Hyalangium gracile: one gene and its partner. Each later gene encodes a partner of the first gene's protein in a complex. Links are inferred from orthologs where the notes say so. Each region holds a gene or a part of one and is shown in the gene's direction. Other genes may lie near its edges.

The links. Proteins that work in one complex are often made in the same cells at the same time.
Region 2: the proteins of mfd (region 1) and uvrA are in contact, whole or in part, in a crystal structure (PDB 4DFC), measured with the Escherichia coli proteins. The link is inferred for Hyalangium gracile from one-to-one orthologs.

The regions. Positions count from the first base shown.
Region 1 is NZ_JAHXBG010000006.1:280,405-285,426, reverse strand. Bases 226-4,403 are described here. They hold mfd (transcription-repair coupling factor), read left to right. Parts: upstream 226-612; coding sequence 613-4,203; downstream 4,204-4,403. Other genes in these bases: KY572_RS14135 (PAS domain-containing sensor histidine kinase), read right to left, coding at 226-399. In the rest of the region: more of KY572_RS14135, read right to left, coding at 1-225; KY572_RS14125 (DUF5011 domain-containing protein), read left to right, coding at 4,459-5,022. UniProt on the Escherichia coli protein: Couples transcription and DNA repair by recognizing RNA polymerase (RNAP) stalled at DNA lesions. Mediates ATP-dependent release of RNAP and its truncated transcript from the DNA, and recruitment of nucleotide excision repair machinery to the damaged site.
Region 2 is NZ_JAHXBG010000014.1:127,568-131,872, forward strand. Bases 616-4,076 are described here. They hold uvrA (excinuclease ABC subunit UvrA), read left to right. Parts: upstream 616-966; coding sequence 967-3,876; downstream 3,877-4,076. Other genes in these bases: KY572_RS27170 (DMT family transporter), read right to left, coding at 616-783; KY572_RS27180 (Uma2 family endonuclease), read right to left, coding at 3,887-4,076. In the rest of the region: more of KY572_RS27170, read right to left, coding at 1-615; more of KY572_RS27180, read right to left, coding at 4,077-4,305. UniProt on the Escherichia coli protein: The UvrABC repair system catalyzes the recognition and processing of DNA lesions. UvrA is an ATPase and a DNA-binding protein. A damage recognition complex composed of 2 UvrA and 2 UvrB subunits scans DNA for abnormalities.

The DNA.
Region 1 (5,022 bases):
GTCCCGGCGCAGGGAGCCCTCGGCGGCGGCGCGCTGGGTGAAGTCTTCCAGGAAGAGGATGAGTCCTCCCTGGGCCGGAGCAAGCCGTGCCTGAAGCCAGACAAGGCCCTTTGGCGTCGTCCGGCCCAAGCGCTCCATCTCTGGCACCTGACGCTCCACCACGCGAACACAGGTATTGAAAAGGCTGCACTCGGCCACCCAGGGCGCCTCATCCAGCAGCCTCTGGCCGACGCAGGGGAGCAATCCCAGCACCCCCTGCCGCTCCCGGCCGGGCGAGGTGTCCAGGCACTCGAAGTCGACGATGCGCCCCTCCTGCGAGCGCAAGGCTCTCAGGCGCACCCAGACATCCGCGGGCGGCGTCTCACCATAGATCGATAGTGGTTCGCTCCAGGATCGCATCGATACGCCTCGAGAGGCGGCCCCCCACCTCGCCTGCCAGCCTAGCGTCCCTCGATTTCCCACCGGAAACCACCTGCCCTTCGGGGCAACGAGCGATGGTGGCTGGCCGACACAAAGGGAATGGTCAACGTTTGATGGCGTCACCCTCCGGGTACGCGGTCTTCGTTGACCCGCCCCGGGCCGGCTCTTATGACGCAGAGCTTCAAGGCCACGATGGATACTCCCTTCGGTCAGAGACTCGGTGTGGAAGCGTTGCGCGGTGCCCCTCCCATGGTGGGAGACCCCTTCGCGCACGTCCTGGAGCGCCTCCAGCCCGGACGCCGCGTGCGGACCCAGGGCATCCAGGGAGCCGCGCGCGGCTATGTGCTCGCCCGCCTCTCGCGCAGCCTCCAGGCGCCGCTCGTCTGCGTGGCGGTGGACGAGGAGGCAGCCGACGCCCTGGCCTCCGACCTGGCCTTCTTCCTGGGCGGCAGCGGCACCGCGCTGGAGCCCCAGGTGCTGCGCCTGCCCGCGGACGAGGTGCTGCCCTATGACGAGCTGTCCCCGGAGCCGACCGCCATCAGCGAGCGGCTGGGAGCCCTCTTCCACCTGAGCCAGGGCTCGCGCTTCCCGGCGCTGGTCATCTCCATGCGGGCGCTGCTGCGCAAGGTGCTGCCCCCGCCGATGATGCGGGAGCTGTCGGCGCTCATCTCCGTGGGCCAGGACTTCGACCGGGACTCGCTGGCGCGCAAGCTCGCCTCCATGGGCTACCAGAACAGCCCGTTGGTGGAGGACCCGGGGACGTTCTCCGTGCGCGGCGGCATCCTGGATGTCTTCAGCCCGCTCTACGAGCGCCCCGTCCGGCTCGAGTTCTTCGGAGACACCATCGAGTCCATCCGCGTCTTCGACCCGGACAGCCAGCGCACCGTGGACTCGCTCAAGCAGGTGTACCTGGTGCCCGCGCGCGAGGCGATGCTCACCGAGCTGACGCGTCCGCGCGCCGAGGCCGCCGCCCGCGCCGTGGCCGACCGCATCAACCTGCCCACCATCAAGCTGCGCGAGCGGCTGGACGCCCTGCGCGAGGGCCTGCCCGGCTTCGGCCTGGAGGGCCTGCTGCCCGGCTTCTTCGAGGGCGGGCTGGGGACCCTCTTCGACTACCTGCGCCTGTGGGCGAAGGACCCGCTCTTCTACTTCGATGACCCGGTGGGCCTGGACCGCGCCGCCAGTGACTTGTGGGCGGAGCTGGAGCGCTCCTTCCAGGCCGCGGACGAGCGGCAGGACCTCACCTTCCCGCCGCCGGAGCACTTCCTCACGCGAGCGCAGGCCGAGGCACAGCTCGCCAGCGCGCGGGTGCTGGAGGGCGGCGGTCTGGCGCTCAGCCCGACAGAGCAGCAGCCTCCGGTGGTGTTCTCCTTCGGCACGACGCAGGACCTGCGCGAGGCCATCCTGGCGCACCACGGCGAGGAGGGAGCGCTCACCCCGCTGGTGGAGCGGCTGCAGCGCTGGCGGGACATGCGCGTGGCGTGCGCCATCGCCTGCGGCACGCTGAGCCAGGCGGACCGGCTCAAGCGCCTGCTGCTGGACCGCAACGTGATGGTCCGCATCCACGAGGAGCCGCTGGGGGACGTGCTCAAGCTGTACGAGCCCTCCGTCCACGCCCACCTCTTCACCGGCGAGGTGAGCCACGGCTTCGTGGATGGCGCCGGTGGGCTGGCGCTGCTCACGGACGAGGAGATCTTCGGCGTCCGGGCCCGGCGCCGCGTGCGCCGCTCCAAGAAGATGGAGGCCTTCGGCGCGGGCTTCGGCGACCTGAAGGAAGGCGACCTCATCGTCCACAGCGACTTCGGCATCGGCCGCTACGCGGGCCTGACGAAGATGGAGGTGGTGCGAGGCGTGCCGGGAGACTTCCTGGTGCTGGAGTACGCCGGGAGGGACAAGATCTACCTGCCCGTGAGCCGCATGCGGCTCATCCAGAAGTTCACGGGCGGAGACCCGACGAAGGTCCAGCTCGACAAGCTGGGCACGCCGGGCTGGGAGAAGACGAAGAAGCGCGTCAAGGAGCAGCTGCTCAAGATGGCGGCGGAGCTGTTGCAGATCGCCGCCGCGCGCAAGGCGCACCCGGGCCATGCCTTCTCCGCGCCGGACCGCTACTTCTCCCAGTTCGAGGCGGACTTCGAGTTCGAGGAGACGCCGGACCAGGCCAAGGCCATCGAGGACGTGCTGGCGGACATGCAGAAGCCCGAGCCGATGGATCGGCTGGTCTGCGGCGACGTGGGCTACGGCAAGACGGAGGTGGCCATGCGCGCCGCCTTCAAGGCCACGCTGGACCGCAAGCAGGTGGCGGTGCTGGTGCCCACCACCGTGCTGGCCCAGCAGCACTTCCTGTCCTTCAAGAAGCGCTTCAAGGACTACCCCGTCACGGTGGAGGTCATCTCCGGGATGAAGAAGCCTCCCGAGGTGCGGGAGATCCTCAAGCGGGCCAAGGAGGGCAAGGTCGACATCCTCATCGGCACGCACAAGCTGCTGGCCGGGGACGTGGCCTTCAAGGACCTGGGGCTGCTCGTGGTGGACGAGGAGCAGCGCTTCGGCGTGAAGCAGAAGGAGCAGATCAAGCGGCTGCGCACGCAGGTGGACGTGCTCACGCTGACGGCCACGCCCATTCCCCGCACGCTGCACATGTCCATGTCCGGCGTGCGGGACATGAGCATCATCGCCACGCCGCCGCAGGACCGGCGCGCCATCCGCACCTTCGTGATGAAGTTCGACCCGCCCGTCATCAAGGAGGCCATCGAGCGCGAGGTGGCTCGCGGCGGGCAGGTGTTCTTCGTCCACAACCGGGTGCAGTCCATCGCGTCGATGGAGAAGTTCCTCCGGGAGCTGGTGCCCAACGTCACCGTCGGCGTGGCGCACGGACAGATGGGCGAGGGCCAGCTCGAGAAGGTGATGCTGGAGTTCACCGAGAAGAAGTACCAGGTGCTCCTGTGCACCTCGATCATCGAGAGCGGCATCGACATCTCCAGCGCCAACACGATGATCGTCAACCGGGCGGACGCCTTCGGCCTGGCGCAGCTCTACCAGCTGCGAGGGCGCGTGGGCCGCTCCAGGGAGCGCGCGTACGCGTACCTGCTGGTGCCCGCGCGGCGGGCGGTCACGCGGGACGCGCAGCGGCGCCTGGAGGTGCTCCAGAACTTCACCGAGCTGGGCGCGGGCTTCTCCATCGCCAGTCATGACCTGGAGATCCGCGGCGCCGGCAACCTGCTGGGCGAGAAGCAGTCCGGAGCCATCGCGGAGATCGGCTTCGACATGTACGCGCAGCTGCTCGAGGAGGCCGTGGCGGAGCTGCAGGGCCAGGAGCCGCGCACGCAGATCGAGCCGGAGCTCACCCTCCCCCTGGCGGCGCTCATCCCGGACGACTACGTGCCGGACGTGCACCAGCGGCTCGTCTTCTACAAGCGCTTCGCCCAGGCCAGCCACCCGGACGAGGTGACGGACCTGCGCGCCGAGCTGGTGGACCGCTACGGCGAGGCGCCCGACGAGGTGGACAACCTCTCGGAGCTGACGCTGCTGAAGATAGACATGCGCGACCTGCGGCTGCGCGCGCTGGAGTCCGGCGCGGGCCGGCTGGTGGTGACGCTGGGCGCGGACGCGCTGCTGGACGGGCCCAAGGTGGCCATGCTGGTGCAGCGCTCCAAGGGCGTCTACCGGCTCACCCCTGACATGAAGCTCATCGCGAAGATCCCCGAGACCACCAAGGGCCAGGCCCTGGTCGTCGAGGCCAAGAAGGTTCTGAGGGATCTCCACACCTGCGCGCAGCCACAGGCGTGAGCATGCTCTCGTCCCGCCGCGTCATTCCGAGCCAGGGTGGGACACCACCTTGCCTGTATGGAGATGAGAGCGAAAGCTGAGAGTCAATCTGGCTTTCAACGCCAATGACTCTCAAAAACCGGTGCTTCATACTCTTCATGGGCAGCATGCCCTTCGCTCGCGTCGGGCGAGCGAACCCTCATGACAGCGATGAAGACCATGACACCTCTCGTGAACAGCACCCGGCTGTCTCTCGCCGTAGCGTTATGCACCCTGTTGAGCACCCTCTCGGCGTGCGGTCCCACGGCTCCAGTCGAGCCGGATGCCACGGGCGCTTCGACCAGCGCCCTCACCACCTCTCCTGAGCTCAGCATCCCGCTCTTCCACCCGCTCGCCAGCATGGACCAGGTGGAGCCCGTCCTCGCGGCCGGCAATGGTGTCTACCTCGTGGCCTGGAAGGAGCACATCGGTGGCACCCTCCAGCTCGTGGCCGCACGGGTGCGGGCGTCCGACGGGGCCATGCTGGATGCCGCCCCCCTCGTCATCGACACGCCGCACCCCACCTTTGGGCGCTTGACGGGTCCCTCGGTCGCCTTCGATGGAACCCACTTCCTGGTGGTCTACGGCAAGCTGTCTCCCAGCAACTACCACCATAACGAAGACATCATGGCCAAGAGGGTGAGGGCCACGGATGGAGCGGTGGTCGACAGCAGCCCCATCTACATCAGCTCCATCCCCAGCTCCTACGACACCGTCCGCCCCACGGTGGTCTTCAATGGCAGCTACTATCTGGTCCTCTGGGAGACCCTGATGATTCCCTCGGGCTGGTCACTCTATGGG
Region 2 (4,305 bases), on another replicon or contig:
GAAGAGGGCCCCCAGCACCCAGGAGAAGGCCGGCGTCAGCTGCGAGCCCACCCCCCCCATGGCGGTGGTGACGTAGCCCATGGCGTAGGTGAACAGCATCTGGCCGGCCACCGAGGCCAGCCCCACGCCGACCAGGAGCAGCCCCGTATGCGGGGTGAGGGGCCGCCAGTCGGCCAGTGCGAAGGGCAGGCCGAACAGCAGCCCGAAGGCGCAGAAGGAGAGGAAGACGGTGGCCGCGTCCGTGTGGTGGCGCAGGGCACGCATGGCCACCACGGCCGCGCCGCTGAAGACGGCGGACAGCATGCCCGCCCACGCGCCCACTCCAAAGGAGAGCGCCGGCGTCTCCATCGAGGTGCCCCAGATGACGAGCCCCGCGCCCACCGTGGCGGCGATGAGCCCGCCCAGCAGGTGTCCGCTGACGCGCTCGTTCAGGAAGAAGAAGCCGAGCACGGATCCATAGATGGGCCAGCACGCGTTGAGCAGCACGGCGGGCCCCACGGCGAGCCGATCGATGCAGACGAAGTAGAGGTAGACGGAGGCCCCACCGAAGATGCCGCGCATGGCCCACAGACTGAAGCTGCCGAAGCGGGGCTTGCGGCGCAGGAGGGGGAAGTAGCCAGCCAGGAACACCAGGCCCACGGCGAACCGGCCGCACACCACCTGGCCCACGGACAGCTGGCCCGAGAGCATCCGGGCGAACAGCGCCATCAGCGCGAACATCAGACTGGCGAGCAGCAGCAGCGGCATGCCCCGCCAGCGCTCGGGGAGGATGAAGCCCTTCATCGAAGTGGGCGGCACCGTAATGCAGAACGGCCCGGCACCCCAGCACCCCTTGTAAGGGCGGCCTGCCTGGCCCCTCGGGGTGGAAATCACCTTGAAATCCAGGATGTTCAGGAACACTCACGCCACAAAGGGCAGAAAGTCCGCTACCGGAACGCCCTTTCAGTGCTAGACCGCGCGCCCATTATGTCCGAGCCCGACGTCATCACCATTCGCGGAGCCAAGGAGCACAACCTCAAGAACGTCTCGCTGGAGATCCCGAAGAAGAAGCTCGTGGTCTTCACCGGGGTGTCCGGTTCGGGGAAGAGCTCGTTGGCGTTCGATACCCTCTACGCCGAGGGCCAGCGTCGCTACGTGGAGAGCCTCTCGGCCTATGCCCGGCAGTTCCTGGGGCAGATGGAGAAGCCCAAGTACGACACGCTGAGGGGACTGTCTCCCACCATCTCCATCGAGCAGAAGGCGGCCAGCAACAACCCGCGCTCGACGGTAGGCACCGTCACCGAGGTGCATGACTACCTGCGCGTGCTCTACGCCTCGGTGGGCGTGCAGCACTGCCCCAACTGCGGGCGCAAGGTGGGCAAGCAGAGCGCGCAGCAGATCGTCGACGAGATCCTCAAGGCCCCGGCCGGCTCCAAGGTGCAGCTGCTGGCGCCGCTGGTGATCAACCGCAAGGGCGAGCACAAGGATCTGCTCACCGAGGCGCAGAAGAAAGGATTCTCCCGCGCGCGCATCGACGGGAAGCTGAAGAACCTCGAGGAGAAGATCGAGCTGGACAAGAAGTCCAAGCACGACATCGCGCTGATCATCGATCGCCTGGTGCTGAAGGCGGACCTGCGCAACCGGCTGACGGACTCGGTGGAGACGGCGCTGCGCGAGGGCAAGGGCACGCTGATCGTCACCGAGGATCCGGAGACGCTCAGCGCGGACCGGGTGATGAGCGAGCTGAACGCGTGCCACGCCTGCGGCCTGTCGTTCGGCGAGCTGACGCCGGCCTCGTTCTCCTTCAACAACCCGCTGGGCATGTGCACGGACTGCAACGGCCTGGGGACGAAGGCGGAGATGGACCCGGACCGCATCGTCCCGGATCCGGGGCGGAGCGTGCGGGACGGGGCCATCGAGCCGTGGGCCAGCGGGATGAACAAGGGCGAGGGCTGGACGGCGGACTTCGTGGAGAGCCTGGCCAAGGCGTTCAAGATCGACCTGGACGTGCCCTACGGGAAGCTGTCCGAGCGGGAGAAGAAGACGCTGATGTACGGCTCGGACGGGAAGACGTTCACCGTCGAGTGGGGCGAGGGCGGCAAGTACAAGATGGAGTGGGAGGGGCTGGTCCACAAGCTGATGCGCAGCTTCAAGACGACCACCTCCGAGTCCATGCGGACGTACTACCAGAAGTTCTTCAGCGACAAGCCGTGCCCCACGTGCAAGGGCGATCGCCTGAAGCCGGAGAGCCGTGCGGTGAAGGTGCACGGGAACTCGCTGGTGGAGCTGAGCAAGCAGACCATCTCCGAGGCGCTGCGCTTCCTGTCCGAGCTGAAGCTGTCGGAGAACGAGCGGAAGATCGCCACGGAGCTGCTGAAGGAGATCCGCAGTCGGCTGTCGTTCCTGGTGGACGTGGGGCTGGGGTACCTGACGTTGGACCGGACGGCGTCCACGCTGTCGGGCGGAGAGAGCCAGCGCATCCGGCTGGCCTCGCAGATGGGCAGCGAGCTGACGGGCGTCATCTACATCCTGGACGAGCCCTCCATCGGCCTGCACCAGCGAGACAACGGCAAGCTGCTGGGCACGCTCAAGCGGCTGCGAGACCTGGGTAACTCCGTCATCGTCGTGGAGCACGACGAGGAGACGATGGAGGAGGCGGACTGGCTGGTGGACTTCGGGCCTGGGGCGGGCGAGCTGGGCGGCCAGGTGGTGGCGCAGGGCACTCCGGCGCAGGTGATGAAGGACGAGCACAGCCTCACGGGGGCGTACCTGTCCGGGCGCAAGGAGATCGAGATCCCGGAGCAGCGGCGCAAGCCTGGCAAGCAGAAGATCGTCATCCAGGGGGCTCGGGAGAACAACCTGAAGGACCTGGACGTGGACATCCCGCTGGGCGTGCTGACGGCGGTGACGGGGGTGTCGGGGGCGGGCAAGTCGACGCTGATCAACGAGATCCTCTACCCGGCGCTGGCGCGGCACCTGTACGAGAGCCGGGAGATTCCAGGCCGGCACAAGTCGATCCAGGGGATGGAGCACCTGGACAAGGTGATCGACATCGACCAGCGGCCGATCGGGAGGACGCCGCGGAGCAACCCGGCGACGTACACGAAGGTGTTCGACTCGATCCGCGAGGTGTTCGCGCTGACGCAGGAGGCGCGAGCGTTCGGCTACACGTCGGGGCGCTTCTCGTTCAACATCAAGGGCGGGCGCTGCGAGTCGTGCGAGGGCGACGGCGTGAAGCTGGTGGAGATGCACTTCCTGGCGGACGTGTACGTGCCGTGCGAGGTGTGCCAGGGCAAGCGCTTCAACGAGGCGACGCTGCGGGTGCGCTACAAGGGGAAGAACATCGCCGAGGTGCTGGAGATGAGCGTGCGCGAGGCGATCCAGCACTTCGGGGCGCACAAGGACATCATGCGCGTGCTCCAGACGCTGGAGGACGTGGGGCTGGGGTACATCCGGCTGGGGCAGAGCTCGCCGACGCTGTCGGGCGGCGAGGCGCAGCGCATCAAGCTGGCGAGAGAGCTGGCGCGAGTGGCCACGGGGCGCACGCTGTACATCCTGGACGAGCCGACGACGGGCCTGCACTTCGAGGACATCCGCAAGCTGCTGCTGGTGCTGAACCGGCTGGTGGAGGCGGGAAACTCGGTGCTGGTGATCGAGCACAACCTGGACGTGATCAAGAGCGCGGACTGGGTGATCGATCTGGGGCCGGAGGGAGGCTCGGGCGGCGGCAAGCTGCTGGCGGTGGGCACGCCGGAGGAAGTGGCCAAGGTGGAGGCGAGCCACACCGGGCGCTACCTGGCGCACGTGCTGAAGAAGGCACGGCGGCAGCGAGTGGGTCAGCGGGTGGAGACGGTGAGCCCCCTGCCCTCCTGGAGCGCGGACGGGGCGACGGCGTAGGAGGGCTAGCTCAGGCGAAGAGCTCAGCCACCTGCAGGGCCAGGCCGGGCAGAGCGGGCGACCCCAGGGGCTCGCCCGCGGCGACCGTGCGGATGCCGAGGTAGCGGCCCTGGGAGGTATCGGGCGCGATGTAGACCTCGACCGCGCGACCGGCCACATCCACCACCCAGTACTCGGGGATGCCGGCGCGGGCATACAGCCGGCCCTTGAGCATCCGGTCCACGCGCAGCGAGTCCACCGCCACCTCCACGACCAGCAGGGCGGTGCTCGGATGCTCCTGGGCGTGCTCCTCTTCCTCGCGAGTCACCACCGCGAGATCCGGCTCGGGCTCGCTGTCGGTGCCGAGCGAGAGCGGGAGCTGGACACGCACCCGGCAATCGGGCCTGCGCGCGGCCATGAAGGACTCGGACATGCGTGAAATCACCAGCG